3 regions of the Paraburkholderia sp. 32 genome follow, and region 3 is predicted to be linked to each of the others. Evidence: riboswitches for the same ligand, from Rfam matches in the RefSeq annotation. Region 3 holds a riboswitch; each other region holds the start of a gene.
The links. A riboswitch is a leader RNA that binds a small molecule or an ion and turns the genes downstream of it on or off. The one in region 3 is predicted to bind cobalamin.

Region 1 (10,148 bases), 570 kb from region 3:
TCTCGCGTGCGTCGGCGACAACGGATGTTGCCCTGATTCCCTCTCAAATCCCAAACAGGAGATAAACCATGCACCGCATTCTTCGCCCGATCGCGATTGCCCTGCCTCTTTCCGCGATGTCGCTCGCCGCAGCGGCTGCACCCGACGCCATGATGGTCTCGGATTGCTGGATTCGCTCGATGCCCGGCGATGTGCCGTCGGGTGGCTATTTCAAGCTGATGAACATGAGCGACAAGCCTGTCGAACTCACGGGCGTCTCCACGGACGCCTTTGGAATGTCGATGCTGCATGAGACGCAAACCAGCGGAAGCACATCGAAGATGATCATGGTGAATAAGGTCACTGTACCCGCCAACGGGACGCTTGCATTCGCGCCGGGCGGCTATCACGTCATGTTCGAAAAGGCCAGGAAGCCACTTGCGGTCGGCTCGACAATTCCCGTGACATTTGCGTTCAACAACGGCGAGAAAATTCAGGCGCAGTGCGCTGTGAAAAACGCGGCAGGACAATGAGCACATCAGCAGCCTGGTGGCGAGTTGGCCGCCAGACGTGGGCGCCAGGCACAAACCCATGCCGGTTTTAGCGCTGGCACTCGATCTCAGTTCTGGTCTGGATTGGGCGGCCGGTTATCCGCAGACTGTGTTGAAAAAGTCTTGTTTTGGTCGGAGACGCCGCAGTTGGCGGCATGTTTTCGAGTGGTGGCGATCGGCGAAGCGGCAAACTTGAACGAGGCAACGGTCCCCGTTGCTCGTCATGCAACTGCCTGGTTCATCTGCTTGCTTCCTGGCATGAGCCGCTTGGCCATTCTTCGCAGGTTTTGCGCAGTCGCTGCCATCGGGAATTCGTCGTGGGCGCCACGTGGACCCCGCAGTCGCAGACGGTCCAGCTTCAAAATGCGTTTAAGATGGGCAAAGAGCATTCCCACCTTCTTTCGCTCACGGCAAGATCGCTTGTATTCAGGCGTCTTCGCAATACGCCTCGTTTCGTCACGCGCAGCTTCATGGATGCTGCGGACGATCTTGCGGAATGGTGTATTCGGACAGCAGCTATCCTTCATCGAACAGCTTTCGCAGTCGAACTGCCTTGCCCGATAGATGATCGTGTCAGCCTTCGTGACGCGTGAGCGCGGATTTCTGGACTTGCACCGATCACTGCGTAGTGCGTGACCGGTGGGACAGCGGTATTCATTGGCCAGTTCATCCCATTGGAACTCGCTGCTGGACAATGTATTGTCCTTGCGCGTCGTTTTGTCCCAGACGGGAACATGTGCTGCAATTTCCTTCTCGTCGATCATCCAGGCAAGCATAGCTGCCGAGCCATACGCGGTGTCGCCTGCAAGACGTCGAGGTTTGAGATCATGCCGCCGCTCAACGCGGTCAATCATCGTCCTGGTTGATTCCACTTCGTGCGAGCGGTTCGCGGGCGTCGCCTCGACGTCAACGATGATTCCTGCCTGCAGGTCAATCAGATAATTGGTCGAGTAGGCGAAGAACGCTGGACTACCCTTGGCGGCTGTCCAGCTCGCAGCAGGATCAGTCAGGGATATCTTCTTTGGAGGTGTCGATGTCTCTGCCTCCTCGACCGCGTCTGCGCCGGCCGGATTCGCTTCCTCCAATGCTTTTAGATATTCCCGTACTGCGCGGCTTTGGCCCTTGACGCAACCCCAGTTGATGGACTCAGTACCTGGGACACCGCGTGCAGGGCTTGCATCGGCCCTGATGATGCTTGCGTCAATCGCGAAACCTTCGCCCTTTACGAGACCTTCGGACATGCAGCGACCCAGCACCGACTCGAACGGCGTTGTCACATTAAAGTGTTCGCGTCGCAGTAGTGCGATGAACGGAGCTTTTCTCAAAAAGCGGACGGATTTTGGCTAAGCTCGGTGAAACGATGCCATGCGGCAAAGCGATCGCCGAGTTGTTTGCGGTGGAGCGAGGCACGTAGTAGGTGTCGCTTCAGTGCGAAGTGCTGCCGGATCGGTCCAAAATTCGACAGGAATGCTTGCGTGCGTTCAGGATCGCGGAAACCACGCATGCGGCGCTCGCGTTCTCGCGTGGGTTGATGACTATTTTCGGCCAGGTTGTTCACTCGGGCGCTGGCTTTGACGAAAACGTGCTTCACGTTTGCCAGTTCAGGGATCTCGGCCTTCGCCGCCGGATAGCTGCGCAACTGGTCAGTGACAATCTTGCGCGGCACCTCAGGACAAGCCGCCAGTACACGTTTGAAGAATCGTTTCGCCGCAGCCTTGTCGCGCCGCTTCTGCAGCAGGATATCAAGTTCGGCGCCATGCTGATCGACTGCCCGCCAAAGTAGATAAGGCTCACCGCGTAGCGTCACAAACACCTCATCCAGATGCCACGGTGCCGGGCTTGCGACGAGCAGCCTTGACGCGATGCGAGAAGCCAGCGCTGAATTTGTCGCACCAGCGCCGCACTGTTTCATAGCTGACGATTACGCCGCGCTCGAACAGCAACTCTTCAATGTCGCGCAGGCTCAATTGAAACCGAAATACCAGCGAACGGCGCAACTGATAACGGCGCCCGGGAATCGATGGCGATGGTACAGCGACATGGTTGTCTTCATCGCATCACTCTACCAGCCCGACCAGTTACCGTGACAACGCCCCCCGCAGACGTCTTCAGGGCGGGGCTGGACGGTTGCCTGTAGGCTGGCCGGCTGCGACGTAACCAGCGGTTCCACACTGGCGACATCGGCGAACGGGAGCTACGCCCGTTCGCCCCGTATCAGCCACACAAGGCACGCACCGCCAAAGAGCGAAGTAACGACGCCGATGGGCAGATCGTCGGGCGCGGCGAGCATGCGCGCGGCCACGTCCGACCAGACCAGCAGCACCGCGCCGAAGAGCGCCGACGCGGGCAACAGCCGAGCGTGGCCGGCACCGAGCAGCCGTCGGCACACATGCGGCGCAACCAGCCCGACGAATCCAATTGCACCGCTCACCGCGACCATCGCGGCCGTGACGAGCGAACTCACGACGAACACTTCGCGACGCACCCGCGCGACATCCACGCCGAGCGTTGCGGCGGCGACATCGCCACTCATCAGCGCGTCGAGCTCACGCCGGCGTGCGGCCAGCAGCACCATGCCGCCGGCGGCGAACGCGGCTGGCGCGCCCAGCAGGTCCCATCGCGCCAGTCCAAGACCACCCAGCATCCAGAACAGCACCGACGACGCGGCGCGCTGGTCCCCAAGATAGAGCAGCAGGTTCGCCAGCGCCATCATCACGAACGACACGGATACCCCCGACAGCAGCAGGCGTTGCGAATCGAGCCGGCCGGCGCGCGCACCCAGCGCGACTGCGAGCGACATCGCCGCGAGCGCGCCGGCGAACGCCGTGGCTGGCAGCGTCAGCGGGCCGAACACGGCGCCGAGCCACAGCGTTGCGGTCACCGCGCCGAGCGTCGCGCCCGAACTCACGCCGAGCAGATGCGGATCGGCCAGCCGGTTAGCCGTGGCAGCCTGCAGCGCCACGCCGACCACCGCAAGCGCCGCGCCGACGATCACACCGAGCAATACGCGCGGCAGTCGGATCATCCAGACGATCGCATCCTGCGCATCAGCCGGCACGGCTCCGGCTACATCGCCCGACAGATGATGGAGGAGAATGCGGACGGTCACGCCCGGCGAAACCGGCACCGGTCCGAGCCCTGTTGCGACCATGATCGACCCGGCGAGCACCAGACCCAGCAAGGTGAAGGGAATGAGCGCGCCACGACGTGTTCGCGACGCCGGCCTGCCGCCCGATAGCGTATCCATGCTCAGCGCGCCTCCCCGGTAACGGCACCGGCCAGTGCGCCGAACACCTCCGGATGCAGCCCCCGCGCGAGGGTCTCGACGGCGCCGGCGTTACGCACGCCCGGCGTCGCCGCATCGTAAGGCACGACGATGAAACGGCGTGCGCGCACCGCGTCGACTTTTGCGAGCACCGGATTGCCGGTGAGAAAGCGGATTTTCTGTGTGGCGGTCACGGCGCCATAGTCGACGATGACGATGGCCTGCGGATTGCGTGCGACGACGCTCTCCCAACTGACCTGCGTCCAGCTCTGCTGAACGTCATCCATCACATTGCGACCGCCTGCCGCGTCGATCAGGGCGGTCGGCATCGCCAGCGCCCCGGCCGTAAACGGCTTGTCCTCGCCGCTGTCGTAGACGAACACGCGCGGGCGCACCGGGTCCGGTCCCAGGGCACGCGACACCGTCGCGATACGCGCCTGCATCGACGCGACAACGCTCGCCGCACGCGCGTCTACATTGAAGATCGCGCCGAGGTTGCGCAGGTCGCGATAAACGTCGTCGAGCGACGCCGCCGGCATCGGCATGACGTGTGCGCAGGACTCCGTGAGCTCGTAAGACGCGATGCCGAAGCGTGCAAGCGCCTCAGGCGTGACGGGACCGCCGACGCGCATGCCATAGTTCCAGCCGGCCAGATAGAAATCCGCACCGGCGCCGACGAGCGTCTCGATGGACGGATAGCGGCGCGCCAGTTCCGGGATCGCCGCAAGGCGTACGCGCAGAGACGGATCGTCCGTCTTCCAGCCGCCGATTCCCGTGAACCCCGCCATCCGTGTCCTGAGCCCCAGTGCAAGCATCATCTCCGTCAGGTTCGAATCGTTGCTGACCGCCCTGGCCGGCGCACGCGCGAACGTCACATCGCGGTTGCAGCTGCGCACGGTAACCGGATAATGGCCAGCCTGTGCATACGATGCGGCTGCGCAGAGAATGGTGGCCGCCGTTGCGCGCCAGACAAAAGGTTTCATTTTCGTCATGTCCCGGACTCCGGTCCTGTAATCAGCGTGATGCGCGGACGTCCCGTCACCGGGTGCCGGTCGACAAGCGCATCGACGCCATACACCGTCTTGAGCAAGGGCTCGGTTAGTACCGCCTGCGGCGTGCCGCACGCGACGATCTCTCCCGAGGCAATCACATACAGCCGGTCGCAGAACGCAGCGGCGAGATTCAGGTCATGAATCGTGGCCAACGTGGTGATCCGCTGCCGACGCACGAGGCCGAGCAGTTCGATCTGATGCCGCGGATCGAGATGATTGGTCGGCTCGTCGAGCATCAGCACACGCGGCTGCTGCACCAGTGCACGGGCCAGCAGCGCGCGTTGCCGTTCGCCGCCCGACAGCGAAGCGAACGGCCGCTGCCGGTGCGCATCGAGTTCGACATCGTGCAGCGCGGCGTCGACGAGCGCGGTGTCCACGGCGGTGTCGCCGTCGAGCAGCCCCTTGTGCGGCGTACGGCCCATCGCGACGACCTCTTCCACCGTCAGGCCGAAGTCGTCGGGCGGGTCCTGCTGTACCACCGCGATGCGTTGCGCCGCCCGGCGCCCGGACTTGACCCAGACGTCGTCGCCGTCCAGCCTGACGGCGCCGCTGTGCGGCCTTGCGTAACGGAACGCACACCGCAGCAGGCTCGTCTTGCCGCTGCCGTTGGGTCCGATCAGGCCGACGAATTCGCCCGGCTGCACTTCGAGCACGATCCGCCGCAACAGGCTCTCGCCGTCGTCCGGGCGTCTCGCATCCCGCGACGGCGGCGACCAGCCCAGCCCTTCGATATGCAGTGAGGTCATGGCTTTGCCGATCAATGAGGCTAGAAAGTCATCGTCGCGGTGACCCACCCCGAGCGCGGCGCGCCGAGCAGCCATTCGGTGCCGTCGTTCTGCGTGGAGACCGCATAGGTCCGGTTGGTCAGGTTGCGCAGATAGAGCGCGAGCGTCAGGTTGCGCGTTGCGCGCCACGACGCGGACGCATCGACCAGTGTGTACGACGGAATCGACACGCTGTTCGCGTTGTCGCCGAAGCGCCGTCCGACATACTGCACCCCGGCTCCCGCGCGCCAGCCAGGCGCGAACGCCCAGTCGAGCCACACGTTCGCGGTCTGCTCGGGGATGTTGTAGGGCACGTTGCCCGCGCGCGACACGCTCTGACCATCGACCGCCTCGTCGAAATCGTCGTACCGCGCGCGCAGCAGCGCCGCGTTCGCCTCGACCGACCAGCCGCCGCCCAGCCGCAGCGCGCCCGACCATTCGACGCCGCGCGACGACTGCCGGCCGACCTGCTCGCTCAGATCCGGGTTCAGCGGATCGGTGCTCACGAGGTTGCGCTTCACGATCTGGTACACCGCGAAGGTCCAGGAGCCGCGGCCGCCCAGCACTTCCTGCTTGATACCCGCCTCCCACTGCTGACCGGTCGACAGCGTGAACTGACTGTTCGATTGCGACAGCGTAATCAGCGAACTGACGCCGTCGGTGCCGGTGGTGTACTGTCCATACACGGACAGCGTCGGCGTAAGCGCGAACACAAGGCCCGTGCGCCATCCGGTATGGGCGAACGTCCTGTCGAACGACGCCGCCGCAGTCGTGGCAGTCGCGAACGTGTCGCGATGGAAGTCGATATGGTCGTAACGCAGGCCACTCACCCACGCGAGCCGGTCGGTCAGCTCGAACCGGTCCTCTGCAAAAAGGGACGCCTGATGCGTGACGGTGCGAAACGCGGGCACGGTCGGATCGGGACTGTCGAACACGCCCGGATCGAAACCGGATGCCGGCACGATCGACGAGCCGCCGTATGGTGAATTGCTTGTATCGACAAACGAGATCACATTGAAGTCCGCGCCGACGACCAGCCGGTTCTGATGGCCCCATGCATGCCCGTCGATCGTCGCGTCGAGCTGGTCACCGATCTGCCGCTGATGATGGAGGATCTCGATGTAATCACTGCGCAACACATCGCCATCCGGCTGCAGGGCGTAGCTCTCGCTATCGTGCCAGTGGCGGTTGGTCAGCAAATAATAGAGCTGGTTGCGCACCGTGATGCCAGGCATGGCGTGCCACTTCGCGTTCAGCCGCGTCCACTGGTCGTAATAGGAGATCGCGGAATCGGCGACGTTGTAGTTCTGGTACCGGAACGCCGGATTGAGCGCACCGTCGAGCACCGGAATGCCGAAATAGCGCGCGGGCTTCTGGCGCCCGTAGTCGTAGTCGAGTGTGAATGACAAGGTCGGATCGACGTCGAGGCGCAATGCGCCGCCGAGCGCCGTGGTATGCGAATCGCCGCGCGGTACCCAGCCGTTCGAGCGGTCATCGCTCACGTAAAAGCGGTATGACAGCATGGGCCCGAGCGCGCCCGTCGTATCGAGCGCCACGCGCTTCTCGCCATAGGCGCCCGCGCCGAGCTGGACCGTGGTCGCGTAGTCGCGCTGCGGCGCCTTCGGCACGACGTTGATCACGCCGCCGATGCCACCCTCGCCATAGAGCACCGACGCCGGACCGCGCAGCACCTCGATCCGGTCGACCGACCACGTATCGAACGGAAAGGTCACCGTGCCTGCGCCAGGATACATGCGCGTGCCGTCATAGAGCGTCGTGATCGACTCCGGCCCGCTGAAGCCGCGCACCGAGACCGACGTGCCGCCATTGCCGGGTGCCGCGTCGGTGGCAAAGCCGGCCGCACGCGTAATGGCCTCGTTGACCGTGGTGTCGCCGCGCACCTGAATCTGCTCACCGGTGAGCGTCTCGACGCTCGCCGGCGTATCGAGGCTCGACAGTCCAAGCCGGCTGCCGGTACGGATCGGCGTGCTCAGGTCCGGTGTATCCGTATGGCCCGATGCCTGGACCTTAACAGCCGGCAGCGTCTGTGCCGGCTCCTGCGCAGATTGCTTGCTCTCTGCGGCCGGGCCGCTGCCGTCATCAGCAAACGCGGACGACGCGCCGATCAGCCACGCGCAGCCGAGCATCCCCGCTGTGAGCTGACGTCTGCGGCGTCGCTGCGCTCGCGACGGCGAAAGGATCGAGGTTTTCTTCATTGTCCTGCTCTCTTTTCTTTTTTCTCTGGCGCTACCGTATGCGGTGCGCCTGTTTTTTATGCGCTCGACACACGTGCCGATCCACCATGTCATCGACGCAGTGAAACGCCGCACGATTGCCGGAAACACGAACCAGGCATGCCGTGCTGACCGGCGACACTTACCGGGTCAACACAGACGACGGGAGAAAAAGAGGAAGCAACGGGCAGCCGATGCCCGGTGGACACTGAGGATGCAGGTCATGACGGTTCTCCTGGGGTTTCGCGCCCCATGACAGGTGAAGGAAGACAAGGCCCAGGTCTGACTCCCGGTTTCAGGAAACCGGTCACAGTGGCGCGACCGCGCTGGATTTGCACCAGCTTCTGGGTCATCGCGCCAGCGGTCGGATCGCCCGCGATTCCGGCAGAACGATACCTAACCCGCATCGTAAACGCAACATAGTTGCGATAGTTAGAAAGGGGAACGCTATACTTGAGTCTGCTTCACCGCATACATTCCTGCATTCATGCCCCGCCTGATCCAGATCCGACGCAGTCCCATCCATGGCAAGGGTGTCTTTGCCGTTGCCGACATTCCGCGCGGCATGCGCATCATCGAATACAGGGGGGCGCGCATTACCCACGCGGCAGCACGACGCCAGCATCCCGTCAACGCTGAAGACCCGTTTCACACCTTTCTGTTTGCGCTGGGTGACGGACGCTACTGCATTGATGCGGGCACCGGCGGGAACGCCGCCCGCTGGATCAATCATCGTTGCGCACCGAACTGCGAGGCGGTTGAAGACTACGACCGCCAGGGGATCCTGCGCGTGTACCTCCATGCGAAACGCCTGATCCACGCAGGCGAGGAACTGAGCTTCGACTACAGCCTTCAGTTCGATCATCCCGCCACTGACGAAGACCGTCGCAACTACCTGTGCCGCTGCCGCTCATGGAACTGCCGCCGTACGATGCTGGCGACGGTTGAGGTGGACGGCATCGCCACCCCCCGGAAACTTTGTCGATGAACAGGAGCGCAAACCGGGACCCTACACGAGCGCAGGTCATCACGTCGTACGTCGATACGTTCGCCGCACTGCTGGGCGAGCCGATACCCCTTCCGGACATCTCACAGAGCACAGCGACGCCGAGAAGCGTGGACCGCACGCGGCCGCTTGCGCTGATCGTTTCACCCCACCCCGATGATGAATGCCTGACCGGCGGACTTGCGCTCAGACTGCAGCAGGAAGCAGGCTTTGAGGTACTGAACATCGTCGCTACGCTAGGCAGTAACCCGGGCCGCCGCAGTGAACGATGGAACGAGCTGTGCCATGCCTGTACCCGGCTTGATTTTGCGCTGCTGGATCCAGCCTTCGACGGTCGCCAGCCGGTCACGCCGGCGCGACGCCGCGCCGACCCGGCAGGCTGGGCCCGTGACGTCGACCGCCTCGCTGCGCTGTTCGACGACTATCGGCCGCGCATCGTCTTCTGCCCGCACGAGCGTGATGGCTCTGCGACGCACATCGGTGTCCACTGGCTCGTATGTGACGCCCTGCAGCACCATACCCACGCCGTCTGGCTTGCGCAGAACAGAATTCTGGGGTACCCTGGAGCAGCCCAACACGCTCGTCGAACTCGACAGCTCAAGCGTCGTGACCATGATCGAGGCGCTGACCTTCCACCGTGGTGAAATTGCCCGCAACCCCTATCACCTGCGCCTGATGTCATGGCTCGCGGACAGCGTGCGACGCGGTGGCGAGGCTGTGTTCGGTGCCGGAATGCAACCGCCGTCCTTCGCCTTCGGCGCGTTGTACCGGCTCGAGCGCTGGGCAGGCGGCCGGCAGACGGCAGTCGGGCGTCCGATGGCCATCGCTGCGAAGGATGGCCTGCAACCGCTGTTCGACCAGGGCATGCCGCCAGGTCCATGACGACGACCATACGACACGCGTGGCCTTGCCCGCGCAGGACGATGTATCATTCCATTATTGGACAGTTGCATCCACGGTCATCCATGCCTACCCGCCACTCTCCGCGCAAACATCCACCACACGCTCCTACCGACTGGCCATCGCGCCTGCGCGAGGCGGGGCTGCGCTCCACTGCGCTTACCGTTGCCGTGCTCGAACGCCTGGAGGGCGCCGATCAGCCCCGTTCGCACGAAGAGCTCGCCCGCGATCTGGGCGCCGCTACAGGTGCGGGAAAAGTGGATCGCGTGACCCTCTACCGGATCCTCGACCGGCTGACTGCCGTTGGCCTGCTCACCCGAATCCAGGGATCTGACCGCGCCTGGCGCCATGCAATCGCAAAGCACGAGACCTCCACTGGTTATTTCGAGTGCGATCA
Region 2 (10,148 bases), on a different contig from region 3:
GCACCCGCGAACGCGCTCGCATCGACGAGCCACCATGCGCCGCCCGCGATCATCGCGACGAGCGCGAACGTCGCCGCGCCGCCCGACACGCCGAGCACGTATGGCTCGGCCAGCGGATTGCGCAGCAGCACCTGCAGCAGCGCGCCGGCGAGCGCGAGCAACGCGCCGCACGCGAAGCCCGCGAGCGCGCGCGGCAAACGCAACGTACGCACGATTTCGCCGGCGAGATCGTTGCTGCCCGTGCCGCCGAACGTGTGCGTCGGCACGAGCGCCGCAAGCACGCGCGACGGCGCGAGCGGCACACTGCCGAGCACCAGCGAGGCGCCGAGCACCGCGATGGCGGCGAGCGCGAGGCCGAGCCAGATCGCGGCCGCGCGTTTCGCGTTCATCGGGCGCGGCGTCGCCATCGCGGCGCACAGCGAAGCGGACGCGCGGCTCATCCGCGTGCGCTCACGCATGCGGCCACCCCGGCGCGCGCGTCACTGCTGCTGCCAGCCGAGCGTGAGATACGCACCGCGTCGCGGCGAGTTATACGAGTAGGCCGTTTCATAATCCTTGTTGAACAGATTGTCGATTTGCGCGCTGACGTACCACGCTTTGGTGACGTTGTAGCGCGCCGACAGATTCACGATGCCATAACCGCCGAGGTTGCCCGTGCTATCGGTACGCGGACCGCTGACGATCCACTCGCCGCCAACCCGCCATCCACCGATACTGCGATTCACCGCGAACGACCCGAACCGACGCGCGCGCCGCACGAGGTCGGTCCCGTTGTCGAGATCGACCGGGTTCTGCAGCGTCACCGTTGCGCGCACGTCGGTCTTGCCGACATGACCGCTCCACGATCCCTCGAGTCCCTGCACCTTCGCACGGCCGACGTTCTCCGCGAGGTAGATGCCGGGGATCGTCTGCACGTAGTCGATCAGATTCGTATAGCGCGTCTGGAATGCGTTCAGACGCATCACGCCGAGCGCATCGGTCGCATACTGCAAACCGGCTTCGACCGAATGACTGCGCTCGGGCTGGATCGACGGGTTGCCGCTGATCGGATAGTACAGATCGTCGAAGCTCGGCGCGCGGAACGCATCCGAATAGCTTGCGGTTACCTTCCAGCGCGACGTGATGTCGAATCCGTAGCCGAGATAGTAACTGTTCGCTCCACCGAAATCGGAGTACTGGTCGCGTCGCACGTTGGCCTGAATCTGGTTGCGGCCGAAGCGCGCGCTGTAGCCCGCGAAGACCGAATCGACGTGACGGTCGGGCGCGGCGAACGTGTCGGAGTCGAGCGTCTGGTCGAGATGCTCGTAGCCGAATTGCAGCTTCTGGTGCGCGGCGAGCGCGAAATCGTTCTGCCACGTGTACTGGCGATTGTCGGTATCGAAGCGGCCGTTGTAGATGCCATTGGTGTTCGACACGCTGCGGTCGTCGCCCTCGGCGAGCGTGACGTGGGTGGTCCACCAGTCGGTCAGCTTGCCGTTCGCGAATACCGACACCTGACGCACCTTGCTATAGAGATTGTTCAGATCGGTGGGCTCGCCGTACGCATTGTCGTAGCTGTTGTCGTTGTTCGACTGGAAATAGCTGACGCCCGCGTCCCACCTGTCGGTGAACTTGTGACGCAGCGACGCGCTGATGCTCTCGTTCAGATTGCCGTTTGCGTTCGGATTCGCGTTCGGCGCCTCGAGCGGATTGAGCGACGAAAAGCCGTCGTCCTTCGTGCGCGCGAGCGAAATATTGAAAGTCGTGCGGCCGTCCTGATCGAGCGCGCCGTTCACGCCGGCCGTTTGCGTCTGCGTGCGATAGCTGCCGTAGCCGACCGAAAAATTGAAACGCGGCGGATGATCGCCGCCGTCTTTCGTGAACACCTGCACGACGCCGCCGATCGCGCCCGAGCCATACAACGCCGACACGTTGCCGTTCACCACTTCGACGTGATCGACCTGATCGAGCGGAATCTGTGCGAGTTGAGCTGAGCCGAGACTCACCGAATCGACGCGCACGCCGTCGATCAGCAGCAGCGATTGCGTCGACGATGCGCCGCGCAGAAAGAGGCTCGTGGTCGAACCGGGGCCACCCGTGCGCGAGATTTGCGCGCCTGGCGCGAGTTGCAGCAGGCCGGGCAGATCGGTCGCGGTCGTGTCGGCGATGTCCTGCTGATCGAACTGCGTAGTCTGCGGGATCGCATCGCGCAACGCTTGCGGTCCGCGTTGCGCGGTCACGACGATCGGCGACAGCACGTTGCCCGACGCATCGGTGGAGGCGGCATTGGCAGCGATTGCAGCGTTTGCGGCGGTAGCATCCGTGGCGGACGATGAAGACGAATACGGCGTCGCAGACGCGGACGCGGGCTCGGCGCTTTGCGCATGCACGACGAGCGGCAGGCTCGCGAACGCGAGCAGCGTTGCGCGGGCGATGGGGGACAGCATGGGATGACATTCCTGTGGATAGCGTGCGCGGCCTGCTTCCCCGCAGGCCGACGCGTCACGAGGCGCCCCCTTGTTTAGCGTTTTCGCGGGGGGACGTCCCTCTTTTCTGGCCGGTATCCGGGCTACGACACATCGATCCGCCTTCCCACGCGTGACGCGCAGTGGCACACTCGCACGTTGAACTTCCAACCTTGCGACCAGGACCGACCTGCATGAGCACATCACATGCGGTCGCTTACCGTTGCGGGGGCAGCGCAGGTTCGCGCATCCGGTTTTGGCACCGCGCGCGTCCTGCTTCCCGTTTAACTGCGCGCGCCGAGAAGCGCGCGCGGGCACCAGAGTGCGGGAAGTTTACGAGCGGCCTCGCGGGGCGTCAAGAAAGGTCAACCGGAGCGCAATCGGTTCTGTTGAATGCAGGTTATTGTCCGATGGATTACCGGTTTTTTACCTTATGGTCGACGACACGACATGCAACGAACCTGCACGTAGCGATGCTGTTACGTCTCGAAACGAGACAATTGTCGGAACCTGTAATATTCCGCGCTAAAATGCGATGTCTTTAGAGGACGCAGCACATGCTCACCGAACTCGAATCACTCTCCCAGAACATCGGCAAGCTGATTGCGATCAGCCAGCGCCACAACGAAGCGCGGCTCGCGCTCGAAGAGCAGCTCGCGCAAACGCGTGCCGAAGTGCAAGCCACGCATGCGGAACTCGCGCAATTGCGCGAAGAGCGCGACGCACTGCAGGCGGAACGCGACGCGCTGTCCGCCAAGATCGACGACGCTCAGGTGCGCCTGAATGCGATTCTCGAAAAATTGCCGCGCGCACGCGCGAGCAGCGAACCGGATAACCAGCTCGATCTGCTCGAGTCCGCCCAGCCCGGACACGAGGAAGCGGAAAGCGACGTGAGCCGACACGGAGAAAGCGCATGACCACCAAGCAGATCGAAGTATCGATTCTCGAAGTACCCTATCGTCTCGCCTGCTCGCCGGAAACGGAAGGCGCGCTGCTCGAGGCGGTCGCGCGCGTCGACGCCGAGATGAAGAAAATCCGCAGCGGCAGCAACGTGCGCGGCACCGATCGCATCGCGGTGATGGCTGCGCTGTCGCTGGCATCGGAACTGCTTAAGCTGCAAAGCAGCGTGCGACACGGAGAAGCATTTCCCGCTGAAGAAATCCGGCGTACAATGCAGCAAATGAACGAACAGCTAGGTACTGTGATCGAGCAGTACAGCTTGCAGTAAGCAGTAGTGGGCCGGTTTCGAATCGGTCACGTGTTGAACGGTTTGGGTTGTAGCTTCATCGGTTTAGCTTCCCTGCCTGGTTCGCCAAGGTCATACATTCCTTGAACCAATGCCATGTGCACGGTTGCGGAAATTTGTAGCACGGGTGTGCGCGTCACTCAGTCTGATGTACCCGAAGTGTTGCTAACTGCGACCAATTCTGAACCCTCGGTTCAGGATGCCGGCCTAGCGGCTAAGGCGGGGACCTTATCTGGAACGGCATCGGACTTCGGTTCGATGCCGTTTTTCTTTGGTCGTCGTTTTTTCGTTTGAGCGCCTTTTTCAGGGGTTTTTCCGTACACGCCTGCTGTTGTTGCGCTTCGTTCAATCTCATACGCTCACTCCGATTCATGCGCTACTGGCTGATGAAGTCCGAACCGGACGAAGCAAGCATCGACGACCTCGCCAACGCACCTCATCGCACCTTGCCGTGGACGGGCGTACGCAACTATCAGGCGCGCAACTTCATGCGCGACGTGATGCAGGTCGGCGACGGCGTGCTCTTCTATCATTCGAGCTGTCCGGAGCCCGGCATCGCGGGCATCGCGGAGGTCTCGTCGAGCGCGTATCCGGACCCTACGCAGTTCGATAAAAAGAGCTCGTACTACGACGCGAAATCGTCGCCGGAAACGCCGCGCTGGATGCTCGTCGACGTCGTGTTCAAGAAGAAAATCGGGCTGATTCCGCTTGCCGCGCTGCGCGAGCATGCCGAATTGCAGGACATGCGCGTGCTCGCCAAAGGCAACCGCCTGTCGATCACGCCGGTGACCGAAGCCGAATGGCGCTTCATCACTAAACAGCTGGTTTAAGGGCGAACGCGCGACGCGGCACCTGTCGTGATCGCATCCAGGTCATCGTTTCCGATGCGGCGGCGAAGCACTAATTGGGGAACCAAGCGTCGGTAAAACGCGCCTAATCGGTCGACGAAAGCGTGAACTCGAACCGGCCGCTCGAGGGCAAGCCGATGCATTCGCCAGCGCAGCCGTCAAACCGCGCGCCACCACCCGTCGCTCGCGTCGAACGTGCACAACCTGTTCAAACAAGGATTCCAGTCATGACGACAAAAACCGCACGGTCCCTCGCACTTGCGCTCGCCTTGGGCGCGCCTGTGGCACTTGCACTGAACCCTGCGCCCGCTCGAGCGCAGACCATGATGCCGCAGCCTTCGGGCGTGCTGTCGCTGAATGCGCAGGCGAGCGCGGAAGTCCCGCAGGACGAAGTCGAAATCACGCTGTTTTACGAGCAGGAAGCGAGCGAGCCGTCGTCGCTGACGTCGACGCTGAACGAACGCGCCGACGCGGCATTGCAGAAAGCGCGCGGCGTCAGCGGCGTGACCGCGCGCTCGGGCGCGTTCTCGATCTTCCCGTCGACGGACCGCGACGGACGCATCACGACGTGGCGCGGCCGCACGGAAGTCGTGCTCGAATCGCGCGACTTCGCCGCGGCATCGAAGCTCGCCGGACAGATGGCATCGATCATGCAGGTTGGCAACGTGCGTTTCTCGCTGTCGCCGCAAGCGCAGCGCGCGGCCGAACAGCGGCTCAGCGGCGAGGCGATCAAATCGTTTCGCGAGCAGGCCGCGGCGTCCTCGCAGGCGTTCGGCTTTAGCGGCTATTCGATCCGCGAGGTCAACGTGAATCACAGCGGCGTGATGCCGCGTCCGATGATGATGATGAGCGCACGCGCGATGGGCGCCGACGCGAAGAGCGCGCCGCTGTCGCTCGAAGGCGGCACGTCGACGGTGACGGTCAACGTGTCGGGGTCGGTGCAGATGAAGTGATGCGCAAGCGCAAGCCCAAACAGAAAACGCCACGGCATCCATCGATGCCGTGGCGTTTTTTCATGCAACGCTCGCTACGCTAGCCGAGCGCCGCTCAGTTCGCGCCAACCGCCTGCGCCGGCTCGCGACGCCCACGGCGATACGCCCACACCATCAGGCCGATGCCCGCGAGAATCATGGGCAGCGACAGCCATTGACCCATCGACAGCCCCATCGCGAGCAGGCCGAGGAAATCGTCCGGCTCGCGCGCGAATTCGACCGTGAAGCGCGCCAGGCCGTAGCCGATCAGGAACATCGCGGAAATCGCGCCGAGCGGCTTCGGTTTGCGCGAGAAAAAGATCAGCACGAAGAACAGCGCCACGCCTTCGAGCGCGATCTCGTACAGCTCCGACGGATGTCGCGGCAGCATGTGATATTGCGCGAACACTTCGTTCAGATGCCATTGCGCGGCCAGTTGCGGATGCGCGGCGAGCCATGTGGCGTCGTCAGGCGCGGCGCCGGGAAACAGCATCGCCCACGGCGCCGACGGATCGGTCACGCGGCCCCACAGCTCGCCGTTGATGAAGTTGCCGAGGCGCCCCGCCGCGAGGCCCGTGGGCACCATCGGCGCGACGAAGTCGGTGACTTGCAGCCACGAGCGCTTGCGCTGATAAGCGAACAGCATCATCGCGATCGTCACGCCGAGAAAGCCGCCGTGAAACGACATGCCGCCTTCCCACACCTTGAAGATGTCGAGCGGATGCGCGAAATAAAAGCTCGCCTTGTAGAACAGCACATAGCCGAGCCGGCCGCCGAGGATCGTACCTAGCACGCCGTAGAACAGCATGTCGTCGATATCCTTCGCGGTCCAGCCTTGCGCGGCGACGTACGGCAGCCGCAGCCGCAGCCGGGCGACGACGATCGCCGCAACGAACGCGACGAGGTACATCAAGCCATACCAGCGCACGGCGAGCGGCCCCAGATGGATGGCGACAGGGTCGAAATTGGGGTGAATGAGCATCGTGTAGTTATGGGCAGTTCAGGTTCGAAAGCAGTTTTTACAGGGAATCAGAAGCGGGATCTAGACACGCGACGCGACGCTCGCCGCATGCGCGCGCACGATGTCGATGAAGCCCGCCAGCACCGGGCTGACCTCGTCGGTGCGCCAGACGAGGCCCGTCTCGATCGCGGGCACCGACTCGGACAGCGGCCGGTACACGACGCCCGTGCGCCGCAGGTTACGCAACGATTGCGGCACCAGCGCGACGCCCATGCCGGCCGACACGAGACTCACGATGGTCTGCATCTGGATCGCCTCCTGGCCGATCCGTGGCGCGAGGCCCGCAACGCCGTAGCAATCCATAATGATGTCATAAAAGCCTGGCGCGAGACGCCTTGGGAAGATCACGAGCGGCGCGTCGGCGACATCGCGCAGGCTGACGGGCATGTCGAGCCATTCGGCGGCGGGGTCTTCGGCGGCGCTGCCCTTGCCGTTTGCGTTCACGCTGCCCCGCAAGCCTTGCGCCATCTCCGTCGACATCGCGATCACGAGCGGCTCGCGCGCTATCGGCAGCCACGACAGCTGCGCCGCATGCCGCGACGGCAGCGGCGCGATCACCAGACCCGCGTCGATACGCCCGGCCACCAGTTCCTCGACCTGCACGTCGCTGGTCGCCTCGGTCAGTTCGAGCCGCACGCGCGGATGCCGCGCGCCGAAATCGCGCAGCAGCAGCGGCAGCAGGCCGTAATCCGCAGTCGACACGAACGCCAGCGACAGCACGCCCGCCTCGCCGCGCGCGAGGCTCTGCGCGAGCGGCCTGAGCCCTTCCGCGGCCGCGAGCAGCCGCTGCACCTCCGGCAACAGATCGGCGCCGACCGCCGTCAACTCGACCGAGCGCTTGGTGCGCGCGAACAGCTCGACGCCGAGCGTCTCCTCGAGCGCGCGGATCGCCTGCGACAGCGGCGGCTGCGTCATCGACAGACGCGCGGCCGCGCGCCCGAAGTGCTTTTCCTCGGCGACGGTGACGAAATAGCGCAACTGGCGCAGGTCGGGGATCGTCGGCAGCATGATTGATATATTTTACGACCTGAACAACCGCGAATAATACACACGACGCGTGTCACGCAAAACCGCCGGTTTGCACGGTCTGGCGGAACTACACTGAACGGATGCGCGCGCGCACGCCGCCGCGCGCTTTCATCAGAACAGCCAGACTGGAGCTCCCCATGGCCTACAACCGTCGTTCGAAGAACATCACGCAAGGCATCGCGCGTTCACCGAATCGCTCGATGTACTACGCGCTCGGCTACCAGAAGGAGGATTTCGACAAACCGATGATCGGCGTCGCCAACGGCCACTCGACGATCACGCCGTGCAACGCCGGCCTGCAGCGTCTCGCCGACGCGGCCGTCACCGCGATCAGGCGCGCCGACGCGAACCCGCAGACCTTCGGCACGCCGACGATCTCGGACGGCATGTCGATGGGCACCGAGGGCATGAAGTACTCGCTCGTGTCGCGCGAGGTGATCGCCGATTGCATCGAGACCTGCGTGCAAGGGCAATGGATGGACGGCGTGGTCGTGATCGGCGGCTGCGACAAGAACATGCCGGGCGGCATGATCGGCCTCGCGCGCATGAACGTGCCGGGCATCTACGTGTACGGCGGCACGATCCGGCCGGGCAACTGGAAAGGCACCGATCTGACGATCGTGTCGTCGTTCGAGGCGGTCGGCGAATTCACGGCGGGCCGCATGTCGCAGGAGGATTTCGAGGGCATCGAGAAAAATGCGTGTCCGTCGACCGGTTCGTGCGGCGGCATGTACACGGCCAATACGATGAGCTCGTCGTTCGAGGCGCTCGGCATGTCGCTCATGTATTCGTCGACGATGGCGAATCCCGACCAGGAGAAGGTCGACTCGGCCGCCGAATCGGCGCGTGTGCTCGTCGAAGCCGTCAAGAAGGATCTGAAGCCGCGCGACATCATCACGAAGCAGTCGATCGAAAACGCGGTTGCCTTGATCATGGCGACCGGCGGCTCGACCAACGCGGTGCTGCACTACCTGGCGATCGCGCACGCGGCCGAGATCGAATGGACGATCGAGGACTTCGAGCGCATGCGCAAAAAAGTGCCGGTGATCTGCAACCTGAAGCCGTCGGGGCAGTACGTCGCCACCGATCTGCACAAGGCGGGCGGCATTCCGCAGGTGCTGAAGATCCTGCTCGACGCCGGGCTTGTGCACGGCGATTGCATGACGATCACCGGCAAAACGATCGCTGAGGAGTTGAAGGACGTACCAGCCAGGCCGCGCAGCGATCAGCAGGTGATCTTCCCGATCGACAAGGCGCTCTACGCCGAAGGCCATCTCGCGATCCTGAAGGGCAATCTGGCCGAAGACGGCGCGGTCGCCAAGATCACCGGGCTCAAGAACCCCGTCATCACGGGCCCGGCGCGCGTGTTCGACGACGAGCAGAGCGCGCTCGAAGCGATCCTCGCCGACAAGATCGTCGCCGGCGACGTCGTCGTGCTGCGCTATCTTGGCCCGAAGGGCGGCCCCGGCATGCCGGAAATGCTCGCGCCGACCTCGGCGATCATCGGCAAGGGGCTCGGCGAATCGGTCGGGCTCATCACCGACGGCCGCTTCTCGGGCGGCACCTGGGGCATGGTGGTTGGGCACGTCGCGCCGGAGGCGTTCGTCGGCGGCACGATCGCGCTCGTGCTGGAAGGCGATTCGATCACGATCGACGCGCACCAGCTGCTGCTGCAACTGAACATCGACGATGCCGAGCTGCAGCGCCGCCGCGCCGCATGGCAGGCGCCGAAGCCGCGCTACACACGCGGCGTGATGGCCAAGTATTTCGCGCTCGCGCAGCCGGCGAATCGAGGGGCGGTGACGGGGTAATGACCGCGGCCGGCCTGGCCCGCCCCGACAGGGATAACCCGCCGCCACGTTACGCGAAAACGCAAGGGGCGCACGAAAATCCGTGCGCCCCTTTGCTCTTATAATGCGTGCACCACGAGCCGGGCATCTGCACTGGCGGAGACCATAATGAAATCGATGTCGTACGCGGCCGTAGCAGCCACTGTTGCGCTCGCCGCCGCATTGAGCGCCGCCAGTCCCGCAGCCCGAGCCGAAACAGCCGGGCTCGCGCTCGCCCAGCAGAAGAACTGCATGAGCTGCCACTCGGTCACTCGCCCGTTCATGGGGCCGGCGCTGCACGACGTTGCAGCCCGCTATGCGGGACGCAACGACGCCGCCTCCTATCTGAAGCGCAAGATCCTCGATGGCGGCACCGGCGTATGGGGAACCGTGCCGATGCCCGCGAACACGCAACTGACGCCCGATCAGGCGGCCACGCTGGCGGCTTGGGTGCTGACGCTCAAATAACGGCGCTCTCAGGTCACCGCGGCGTCAACGCGAGCGCCGCGCGATTTCTTCTTCCACCGCTTCACGTACCCAATCGGTCATCTCGGCTTCGAGCGTCTGCGCGACCTCGCGCGTGATCTGACTCACGAGCAGACTCGTGTGCTGCTGCACTGCATCACGGCAGCGCGCCTCGATGATGCCGCGCCCCTCGCCCGTCAGAAAACGCTGGAAGCGTCCGTGCAAACGTGCGGCGAGCGCGTCGGCATCGAGTGTGGGCTGAGCGGGAGCGGCTTCGTGCGCGCCTTCATGGTCG
Region 3 (10,148 bases):
GCTAACGGCGCCGACCACGCCGTTGCGCTGCAAGGCGAGCAGACCTATTCGCTCGCTCGCACGCAGCCTCAGGACGACAGCGTCGATCATCCGCAAGTCGAAAAGCTGTTGCGCGACGAGTTGGCGAAACACGGGTTCGTCGATACGGCGGGCAAGCCCGCGCATTATCTGCTGTCGATGGCGTATAGCACGCGGCCGGCGTCGATCGGCATCGGCGGTGAGGATTGCGCGCCCGCCGATTGCGGCGCGGGCAGCGACGGTCCAGGCGCGCTGTTGTTTGGGCGCAAGTATCAGCACGCGCTGACGCTGCGCTTTTTCGACTACGCGAGCGGCGCCGAGCGCTACAAGGTCGGCGCGGTGTTCATGGATCGCGACGCGGACCCGCTGCATGCACTGCCGTTGCTCGTGAAAACCGCGCTCGCGAAGCTGCCGTTCGACGCGCCGGCCGACTGGCGTGTGAAGCTCAGCATCGACAAGACGAGCGGTGTGCCTAACGTCGACTCGATGGAGCCGCTGCAGCGTTAAAACGCAGCCTCAGGTCGCCGGGGCCGCGAGTATCAGTTATTCCTGCGCCGGCTCGTCTTGCGGCCAGCGGTTTTCGAACACGCAATCGGCGAGCGGCAGACGGCTCGCCCAGCGCTGCGTTTCGAGCATCGGCTCGCTATAGAAGGCAGCGACGTGGCCGAGGCACAGAATCGCGACCGGCCGCGCGCCTTCCGGCATCCCCAGTAGCTGGTGCACCGCGTCGACATCGAATAGCGACACCCAACCAAGCCCGAGTCCTTCCGCGCGCGCGGCGAGCCACATGTTCTGGATCGCGCACGCGACCGACGCGAGATCCATCTCCGGCAGCGTGCGGCGGCCGAAGACGTGTCGCTCGCGCCCGTCCATCAACGCGATCACCAGCAGCTCCGCGCATTCGCGCATGCCTTCCACCTTCAGCTTCATGAACTCGTCGCGGCGCTTGCCGAGCGCATCGGCGGTGGCGAGCCGTTCGCGCTCGACGATGTCGCGCAAGCCCGTGCGCAGCGCCGCGTCGGTGATGCGCACGATGCGCCACGGCTGCATGTAGCCGACGCTCGGCGCGTGATGCGCCGCGTCGAGCAGACGCCGCAGCACCGCCGGATCGACCGGATCGGGCACGAAGTGGCGCATGTCGCGGCGTTCGTAAATCGCGCGATAGACCGCTTCGCGCTCGGAGTCGTCAAAAGGCTTCGCCATGAAAGAGGGCGGCCGTGAAAGCCGGGTTGGAGGGCCAGTAAGCGTGCATATAGGTTGCCACAATCGGGCCCACGCGGAACACCGCTTCGCCGGGCGTGTCGCTGTGCGCGCGCGTGGCGAAGCGCTGCGGCGCGAGCGGCGTCGCGAGCTTCGAGTAGTGGAACGTGTGGCCGGTCAGCGTGCCGTGGACGCCATCGATCTGCTGCATGCCGAGCGACGTGAAGCGCGTTTGCATCGTCGCGTGACCGGGCAGCAGGCCCAGCATCGGCGTGCTAGTGCCTTGCGCGTCGGTCAGCGTGTCGAGCAGATAGAGCATGCCGCCGCACTCGGCGACCACCGGTTTGTCCGCCTCGACGTGCGCGCGGATCGATGCCGCGCTGGTCGAGTTGCCCGCGAGCGTCGCCAGATGCAGCTCGGGATAGCCGCCCGGCAGATAGAGCGCGTGCGTGCCGGCGGGCAACGCTTCGTCGGCAAGCGGCGAGAAATAGCTGAGCCGCGCGCCGAGCGCTTCGAGCAGCGCGACGTTGGCCGGATAGATGAACGAGAACGCGGCGTCGCGCGCGATCGCGATGTGCTTGCCTTCGAGCAGACGCGGCAGCACTTCGGGCGAGGGCACGCCGAAATCGACCGGCGGCGGCAGTTCGGCGAGCGCGGTCGACGCGAGCGTATCCGCCGCGCGTTCCAGGCGCGCTTCGAGATCGTCGATTTCATCGGCCTGGTGTAGGCCGAGGTGGCGGTCGGGCAGCGTGATCTCGTCGCTCGCGGCGAGGTGGCCGCACCAGCGCAACTCGGGCGGCAGTGCTTCCTGCAACATCTGCGCGTGCCGAGCGGAGCCGACGCGATTCGCGAGCACGCCGTGGAACGGCAGTTGCGGCCTGAAGCGCGCAAGGCCGAACGCGAGCGCGCCGAAGGTCTGCGCCATCGCCTGCGCGGAAATCACCGCGAGCACCGGCACGCCGAACGTGGTCGCCAGATCGGCGCTGCTCGGCGTGCCGTCGAACAGGCCCATCACGCCTTCGATCAGGATCAGATCGGCTTCTTGCGCCGCCCGCGCGAGCAGGTTGCGGCATGCGCTTTCGCCGACCATCCACAGATCGAGCGACAGCACCGGCGCGCCGCTCGCGCGCGCGAGGATCATCGGATCGAGAAAATCCGGCCCGGTCTTGAACACGCGCACGCGACGTCCGAGCCGCCGGTGATAGCGCGCGAGACCGGCGGTGATCGTGGTTTTGCCTTGTCCCGACGCGGGCGCGCTGATGAACAGCGCGGGGCACGCCCCGAAGGAAGTCCCCTGGGGGGGCGCCCCGGACGAAGCCCCGTTGGGGGACGTCGACATCGCTCAGAACTCCACGCCGCGCTGCGCCTTCACACCTTGCTCGCGATACGGATGCTTGATCGCGCGCATTTCGGTGACGAGGTCGGCAGCTTCGATCAGCGCGTCCGGCGCATGGCGTCCGGTCACGACGACGTGCAACATCGGCGCACGCGCGTTGATCACCGCGAGCACTTCGTCGAGCGGCAGGTATTCGTACTTCAGCACGGTGTTCAGCTCGTCGAGGATCACCATCTGGTAGTCGCCGCTTTCGATCATCCGCCGCGCTTCGTTCCAGCCTTTGCGCGCGGTCGCCATGTCGGCCTCGCGGTTCTGCGTGTTCCACGTGTAGCCGTCGCCCATCGTGACGAAATCGCATTGCGCGATCGCGCCGAGGAAATCGCGCTCCGACGTATGCAGCGCGCCCTTGATGAACTGCACGACGCCGAGCCGCATGCCGTGGCCGAGCACCCGCACGGCCATGCCGAACGCGGCCGTGCTCTTGCCCTTGCCGGTGCCGGTGTTGACGATCAGCAGGCCTTTTTCGACGGTCGCGCCGGCCTGCTTCTTTTCGTGGCCTTCGCGGCGGCGTTCGGTCATGCGTTGATGCGATTCCGGATCGGTTTTCATCGAGGGTCCTGGTTTTGAGAGGCGGGATGGGATGGGGGCGCGTCGCTAAGGGCAGCGTTGTTCGCCGCTGCGATCGCCACCGTGATGCCGGCGTGCGCGGTCTTGCGTACGATTAGACGGGCGTTTTGTGCGGTTGTGGTGGAGTCCGGCGCCGTTGCCGCCAGCAGCGCGCACGGCTCGCACACACCATCGACACCGAGATGCGCGTGTGCCGCCGCCGACGGCGACGCGACCGGTACCGCGGCGATCTGCTCGCGGCTGAACAGTTGCAGCGGCAGTTGATGACGTGAGCAGAATTCGAGCAGACCGGCTTCGTTGGCTTTGGTGTCGATCGTCGCGATCGCGCGGATCTGCTCGAAGGCATTCGATCCGAGCGCTGCGCGCACGGCGGCTTCGATCTCAGCGGCTTCGCTGTGCAAGCGGCAACCGATGCCGACGCTCAGCGTTTTGATCGCGCGTCCGAGTCCGTGTCGTGTCGCGCTCGCTGCCAGTTCGTGAGCAACGCCGGCGTCGCGTTTGGCCGCATCACGCGCCAGTGCGAGCGACGCCACACCGCCGATCACGACGATCGCCGGCGAGCCGAGCCCCGCGCGCGCCACCGCCTCGGCGAACTCGCGAAGCGGCGCGAGCACATGACGATGCTCAGGCCGCGTCGCCGACTCGATCGCCGCGCACGGCGTGTCGGCGGACATGCCGGCCGCGAGCAATGCGCGGGCGATCTCGCCGAGCCGGCGCATGCCCATGTAGATCACCAGCGTCATGCGCGTCGCAGCGAGCGCGGCCCAGTCCGGTTCGCCACTGCCGGCGCCGTGGCCGGTGACGAACACGACGCCCTGCGCGAGATCACGATGCGTGACCGCGATACCGAGCGCCGCGGGCGCCGCGATGCCGGCCGTGATGCCGTTGATCACGTCGACTTCGATACCCGCGGCCTGTAGCGCCTGCAACTCTTCGCCGCCGCGGCCGAACACGAACGGATCGCCGCCCTTGAGCCGCGCGACGCTGCGCCCCGCGCGCAGATGCCCGAGCATTTGCGCGACGATGTCGGCTTGCGGCGTCGACGGATGGCCGCCGCGCTTGCCGACGTACACGACTTGCGCGTCGGTGCGCGCGAACTGCAGCACGTCGGGATTCACCAGATCGTCGACGAGCACGACATCGGCCTGCGCGAGCGCACGGGTGGCCTTCAGCGTGATCAGTTCGACGTCGCCGGGACCGGCGCCGATCAGCCAGGCGCGCGTCATCGCGGCGTGCATGGCGCGCGCCATGCGGTGATGGAAGAAGAGAAGCGGCGTGCGACAGCGCGCGCGGCGGTGAATATAGAGGTCATGCGCAACTGCGAATCCGGGCACGCGCGATGCCGCGCTGCTACGCCTTCACATCCGTTCCCCGCGGATTCCGGCGGCCGGCGGCGCCACGTGATGCACGGATGCAATGCGGCACCGCCTCCGCGTCTGGCCGGTATCCGGGCTGGCGGCCTCATGCGCTTCGCCTTCCCGTCCCGGTTTGTGGATTCGCGGGACAGTGGCATCAAAAAACGCATGCGCGGCACGTCGGAATCGAAGGCGAATCGAATCGCGCGCCGCAGGTCGCTTACCGTTGCGGGGACAGCACAGGTTGAACGCGCGAGGCGCTGCCTGTTTCCCGTTTAACTGCACACGCGAGCGCATGTGCGGGCACCAAACGCGCGCATACGATAGCACATGGCGCCTTGCCGGATAAGCCTCGGCGGCGCTTTCCGGCTCTGTGCGTTGCTTGACTGCGCAACGCCGCGGGCCTACACTCGCACGCACTTTGGGTGCTCGCGTGCGCGCTCGTGCGCATGCAGTTAAACGGGAAACAGGGAGCCACCTGCTCTGGAGCGGCTAACCTGTGCTGTCCCCGCAACGGTAAGCGAAAAGCGGTTCCGGCTTGATAGCCGGGCACCGCAGTGCCGGCTTCGATGTCCTCGCGCAAGCTCGCGTGGACATTTCACCACTGGACGAGAAACCACTCGGCCGGGAAGGGGAAGCGGCGCTTTCGCCAGCCCGGATACCGGCCCAAAGAAGCAGAACGACCGCCGCGGGGATGCGGCGGCGCGTTCATGACCTCAGTTCCGCTTTCTGTATTTCCGTTGTCGCGGCAATGCCGTCGTTCGTCCCCGTGTCTGGTGATCGCTGGTACTGCTGCGCGTGCTTCATTCGCTCCATTCGCCAGCCGACGCGGACCCACGCGCGGACTTTCCGGCATACCGATCAACGCCAAGGGATGGACCTCACGATGCAAACTCAATTGCGCAAGATCCCCGTCACGATCGTCACGGGCTTTCTCGGCAGCGGCAAAACCACGCTGCTGCGGCACATTCTTCAGCATGCGGGCGGCAAGCGCATTGCGGTGATCGTCAACGAGTTCGGCGAGCTCGGCATCGACGGCGAAATCCTCAGGGGCTGCGGCATCGGTTGCGATGAAAACGGCGTCGAGACCGAAGGGCAATTGTATGAACTCGCGAACGGTTGTTTGTGCTGCACAGTGCAGGAAGAATTTTTCCCGGTGATGGAAAAGCTCGCGGAGCGCCGCGATGAACTCGATCACGTGCTGATCGAAACGTCGGGGCTCGCGTTGCCGAAGCCGCTCGTGCAGGCGTTCAACTGGCCGCAGATCCGCAATGGCTTCACGGTCGACGCGGTGGTGACGGTGGTGGACGGCCCGGCCGCCGCGAGCGGCCAGTTCGCCGATAACCCGCTCGCCGTCGATGCACAGCGCAAGGCCGATCCGAATCTCGATCACGAGTCGCCGCTACACGAGCTGTTCGAAGACCAGTTGTCGGCGGCCGATCTGGTGATTCTGAACAAGACCGATCTGATCGACGACGCGCGGCAGCACGAGGTCGAAGCCGCGATCCGCGCGGAGATTCCGCCGCAGGTGAAGATCGTGCGCGCGCAGCAGGGGCGGCTCGACCTGCATACGCTGCTGGGCCTCGAAGCGGCGTCGGAAGAGACGATCCACCTGCGTCATGACCACCACGGTTCCGCCGACGACCCCAATCACCACCACGATGAATTCGATTCGGTCGTCGTGCAGGCATCCGTACCGTCGCGCGACGCGGCCCTCGCCGCCTTGCAGACGCTCGTCGAAACCCACACGATTTACCGTGTCAAAGGCTTCGCGGCACTGCAGGGCGCGGCGATGCGTCTCGTGATCCAGGGCGTGGGCCGGCGCTTCGACAGCTACTTCGACCGGCGCTGGCAAGCGGGTGAAAATGGCGACGGCGCGTTGAGCCGCTTCGTGCTGATCGGCGCAGACCTCGACCAGCACGCGCTGCAACAGGCGTTCGACGCGGCGCTCGGCGCGACGTCGAACGCGACGGCATAAACGGGCGCACCAGCATGCATCTGCTGCGCACGACGCCGGGCGGCTTCGTCGACGATACGCAGGGCGTGATCCGCATCGATCAGCAGCCCGCCGAGATCGTCGTGCTCAGTTCCGCCGACACCACGCTGTCGCTGCTCGCGAGCGTAGTGCCGCGTCTCGGCGACGGCTTTCCGAGCGTGCGGCTCGCGAACGTCACGTATCTGCGTCAGCCTGCCTCGGTCGACTTCTATCTGGACGACGTGTTGCAGCATGCGCGCGTGGTCGTCGTCGATCATCTCGGCGGCGAAACGTATTGGCCGTACGGCATCGAGCAGGTGGTCGCGCTCGCGCAGCGCAAACAGCAAACACTCGCGATGTTTTCCGGCGATCTGCAGGAAGACCCGAACCTGCTCGCGCGCAGCACCGCGAGCGCCGAGTTGTGTCAGCAGCTGTGGCGCTATCTGCGCGAGGGCGGTCCGCAGAACGCCGAGGCGTTTTTGCGCTGCATCGCGTATCGCGCGCTCGACTGGGGGCGCGAACCCGATCCGCCGCGCGCGTTGCCGGCCGCGTCGCTGTATCACCCCGAGCGCGATACCCCCATCGTCGCCGACTGGCAGGCGCGTTGGCGGCAAGACGCGCCGGTCGTCGCGATTCTGTTCTACAAGGCGCATCTGCAGGCCGCCAATACCGCGGTGTTCGATGCGCTGATCGACGCGCTCGAAGCGCAAGGGCTCAATCCGCTGCCGCTCGCGATCACGTCGCTGAAGGATGCGGTGAGCCGCGATGTCGTGCAGTCGCTGTGCGCGCAACATGGTGTCGCGCTCGTGCTGAACACGACCGCGTTCGCCGCTTCCGCGATCGACGACCCGGAGCCGCTCGCGCTCGCCGGCGACGCGCCGGTGTTTCAGGTGATCCTGAGCGGCGGCAATCGCGAAGACTGGCTGAAGGACAACCACGGCCTCAATTCGCGCGACATCGCGATGCATATCGCGCTGCCCGAAGTGGACGGGCGCATCATCACGCGCGCGATCAGCTTCAAGGGGCTCGCGTATCGCTGTGCGCATACGCAGGTCGACGTGGTCCGCTATCAGCCCGACCTCGAACGGGTGGGCTTTCTCGCCGAGCTGAGCCGGCGCTGGTGCCGTTTGCGTTCGCTCGATAACGCCGACAAGAAAGTCGCGTTGATTCTCGCCAACTATCCGATGAGCGAAGGGCGCATCGGCAATGGCGTCGGGCTCGATACGCCGGCGTCGGTGGTCGGCATTCTGTCGATGCTGCGCGATGAAGGTTATCGTGTCGGCGAACTACCCGAAAACGGCGACGCGTTGTTGAACAGGCTGACCGAAGGCGTGACCAACGATCCGGTCGTACGCGATCTGCGTCCGGCCCTGCAAAGCCTCGCACTCGACGACTATCTCGCGCATTTCAACGCGTTGCCGGCGAGCGTGCGCGACGCGTTGAACGCTCGCTGGGGCAAGCCCGAGCAGGACCCCACGCTGCGGCGCGGCCGCTTCATGATCGCCGGCTGGCGCTGCGGCCAGGTGTTCGTCGGCATTCAGCCTGCGCGTTCGCGCGAGCACGGCGACTACGCGAGCTATCACGATGCGGAGCTCGTACCGCCGCACGCATACCTCGCGTTCTATTTCTGGCTGCGCCATCAGTTCGGCATCGACGCGGTCGTGCACGTCGGCAAGCACGGCAACCTGGAATGGCTGCCGGGCAAAAGCGTCGCCTTGAGCGACGCGTGCTGGCCCGATCTGATTCTCGGACCGATGCCGCATCTGTATCCGTTCATCGTCAACGATCCGGGCGAGGGCAGCCAGGCGAAGCGGCGCGCGCAGGCGGTGATCATCGATCATCTGATGCCACCGCTTACACGCGCCGAAAACTATGGGCCGCTGCAGGACCTCGAACGCCAGGTCGACGAATACTACGAAGCATTGATGGTCGATTCGCGTCGCGCGAAGCTCTTGCGTCGCACGATTCTGACGACGATCGTCGAGCATCGGTTGCACGAAGAGCTGAGTCTCGCGGCGCCGAACCGACAGGACGATGAAGACGCGCTGCTCACTCGCGTCGATGCGTGGCTGTGCGAGCTGAAGGAAGCGCAGATTCGCGATGGCCTGCATACGTTCGGGCAGTCGCCGCGCGGCGTGCAGCGGCGCGACACGCTGCTCGCGCTCGGGCGCTTTCCGGTCGGCGATGGGCAGGGCGGCAAGGCGGGGCTCGTCGACGCGCTGGCGCGCGATCTGCGCATCGATCATCGGTTCGACCCGTTGACGGTGGATTGGGCCGCCGCATGGGACGGTCCGCAACCCGAGGTATTGCAGCGGGTCAGCGATGCGCCGTGGCGACATTACGGCGATACGCGCGAGCGGTTGGAATTGCTCGCGGGCGAGCTGTTGCGCGGCGTCTGCGGTGTCGATTGCGATGATGCGGATCGTTCGCAGGCCGTCCCCGTAGCTGACGAAAGTCTGCCGCAAGCGGCACAGGTGATCGCACGCCTGCGCGACGACGTGCTGCCGCGTCTCGACGCCTGCGGCCCGCAGGAAATGACGCAGCTAAAGCGCGGCCTCGAAGGACGTTTCGTGCCGCCAGGTCCGAGCGGTTCGCCGTCGCGCGGTCGGCCCGACGTGCTGCCAACCGGCCGCAACTTCTATTCGGTCGACACGCGCGCGGTGCCGACGCAAGCCGCGTGGGCACTCGGCCTGAAATCGGCGCAGCAACTGATCGAGCGGCATCTGCAGGAGCACGGCGATTATCCCCGCGCGATCGGCCTGTCGGTCTGGGGCACCGCGACGATGCGCACCGGCGGCGACGATATCGCGCAGGCGCTCGCGCTGCTCGGCGTGCGGCCGAAATGGGCGCCAGGCAGCCACCGTGTGACGGACTTCGAGATCATGCCGATCGACGCGTTCGATCGGCCGCGTATCGACGTCACGTTGCGCGTATCCGGTTTCTTTCGCGATGCGTTCGCGAACGTGATGCATCTGTTCGATGCGGCCGTGCAAGCGGTTGCCGAACTCGACGAGCCCGCGGAGCTGAATCCGATTCGCGCGCGCGTGCAGCGCGAACGCGATGCGTTGATCGCGCGCGGCATGGACCCGGTCGAAGCGCGCAAGCGCGCCGGCTGGCGCGTGTTCAGCGCGCGGCCGGGCACGTACGGCGCGGGTCTGCAGCAGATGATCGACTCGCGCCAATGGCAGACCGACGCCGATCTCGCGAACGCGTATCAGGCATGGGGCGGATATGCGTACGCGCAGAAGAGCGCGGGCGAGGAGGCGCATCAAGCGTTTGGCACGCGCCTCGCAGTGATGGACCTCGTGCTGCAGAACCAGGACAACCGCGAGCACGACGTGCTCGATTCGAACGACTACTACCAGTTTCAGGGCGGCATGGTCGCGGCGGTGCGGCATCTGGCAGGTCGGCAGCCGCGCGTCTATCACGCGGATCACAGCAATCCGGCCGCGCCGCGCGTGCGGACGTTGCAGGAGGAGATCGCGCGCGTGATCCGCTCGCGCGTGGTCAATCCGAAATGGCTCGACGGCGTGAAGCGCCACGGCTACAAGGGCGCGGCCGAGATCGCCGCGACCGTCGATTATCTGTATGGCTACGACGCGACCGCGCGCGTGATCGCAGATCATCAATACGCGCT

Region 1: another riboswitch for cobalamin. It lies ahead of OKW26_RS09990 (TonB-dependent receptor); the one in region 3 lies ahead of cobW (cobalamin biosynthesis protein CobW).
Region 2: another riboswitch for cobalamin. It lies ahead of OKW26_RS37685 (TonB-dependent receptor domain-containing protein); the one in region 3 lies ahead of cobW (cobalamin biosynthesis protein CobW).

The regions. Positions count from the first base shown of each region.
Region 1 is NZ_JBNDKD010000001.1:2,135,992-2,146,139, reverse strand. It holds gene OKW26_RS10020 (copper chaperone PCu(A)C) at 69-512, shown strand; partial or broken gene OKW26_RS10015 (transposase) at 752-1,795, opposite strand; partial or broken gene OKW26_RS10010 (IS6 family transposase) at 1,852-2,583, opposite strand; gene OKW26_RS10005 (FecCD family ABC transporter permease) at 2,725-3,777, opposite strand; gene OKW26_RS10000 (ABC transporter substrate-binding protein) at 3,780-4,787, opposite strand; gene OKW26_RS09995 (ABC transporter ATP-binding protein) at 4,784-5,593, opposite strand; gene OKW26_RS09990 (TonB-dependent receptor) at 5,614-7,827, opposite strand; cobalamin riboswitch at 8,102-8,260, opposite strand; gene OKW26_RS09985 (SET domain-containing protein) at 8,333-8,833, shown strand; gene OKW26_RS09980 (PIG-L deacetylase family protein) at 8,830-9,495, shown strand; gene OKW26_RS09975 (hypothetical protein) at 9,464-9,733, shown strand; gene OKW26_RS09970 (Fur family transcriptional regulator) at 9,775-10,148, shown strand, end outside.
Region 2 is NZ_JBNDKD010000003.1:3,200,426-3,210,573, reverse strand. It holds gene OKW26_RS37690 (FecCD family ABC transporter permease) at 1-440, opposite strand, end outside; gene OKW26_RS37685 (TonB-dependent receptor domain-containing protein) at 480-2,426, opposite strand; cobalamin riboswitch at 2,518-2,781, opposite strand; gene OKW26_RS37680 (ATPase) at 3,002-3,361, shown strand; gene OKW26_RS37675 (cell division protein ZapA) at 3,358-3,672, shown strand; RNA gene ssrS (6S RNA) at 3,739-3,920, shown strand; gene OKW26_RS37665 (EVE domain-containing protein) at 4,062-4,520, shown strand; gene OKW26_RS37660 (SIMPL domain-containing protein) at 4,766-5,491, shown strand; gene lgt (prolipoprotein diacylglyceryl transferase) at 5,586-6,491, opposite strand; gene OKW26_RS37650 (LysR family transcriptional regulator) at 6,552-7,538, opposite strand; gene ilvD (dihydroxy-acid dehydratase) at 7,697-9,370, shown strand; gene OKW26_RS37640 (c-type cytochrome) at 9,518-9,856, shown strand; gene OKW26_RS37635 (DUF2486 family protein) at 9,881-10,148, opposite strand, start outside.
Region 3 is NZ_JBNDKD010000001.1:2,706,699-2,716,846, reverse strand. It holds gene OKW26_RS12590 (DUF4136 domain-containing protein) at 1-525, shown strand, start outside; gene bluB (5,6-dimethylbenzimidazole synthase) at 562-1,221, opposite strand; gene OKW26_RS12580 (cobyrinate a,c-diamide synthase) at 1,205-2,557, opposite strand; gene cobO (cob(I)yrinic acid a,c-diamide adenosyltransferase) at 2,561-3,163, opposite strand; gene OKW26_RS12570 (cobalamin biosynthesis protein) at 3,160-3,594, opposite strand; partial or broken gene cobA (uroporphyrinogen-III C-methyltransferase) at 3,670-4,407, opposite strand; cobalamin riboswitch at 4,603-4,862, opposite strand; cobalamin riboswitch at 4,943-5,220, shown strand; gene cobW (cobalamin biosynthesis protein CobW) at 5,423-6,514, shown strand; gene cobN (cobaltochelatase subunit CobN) at 6,529-10,148, shown strand, end outside.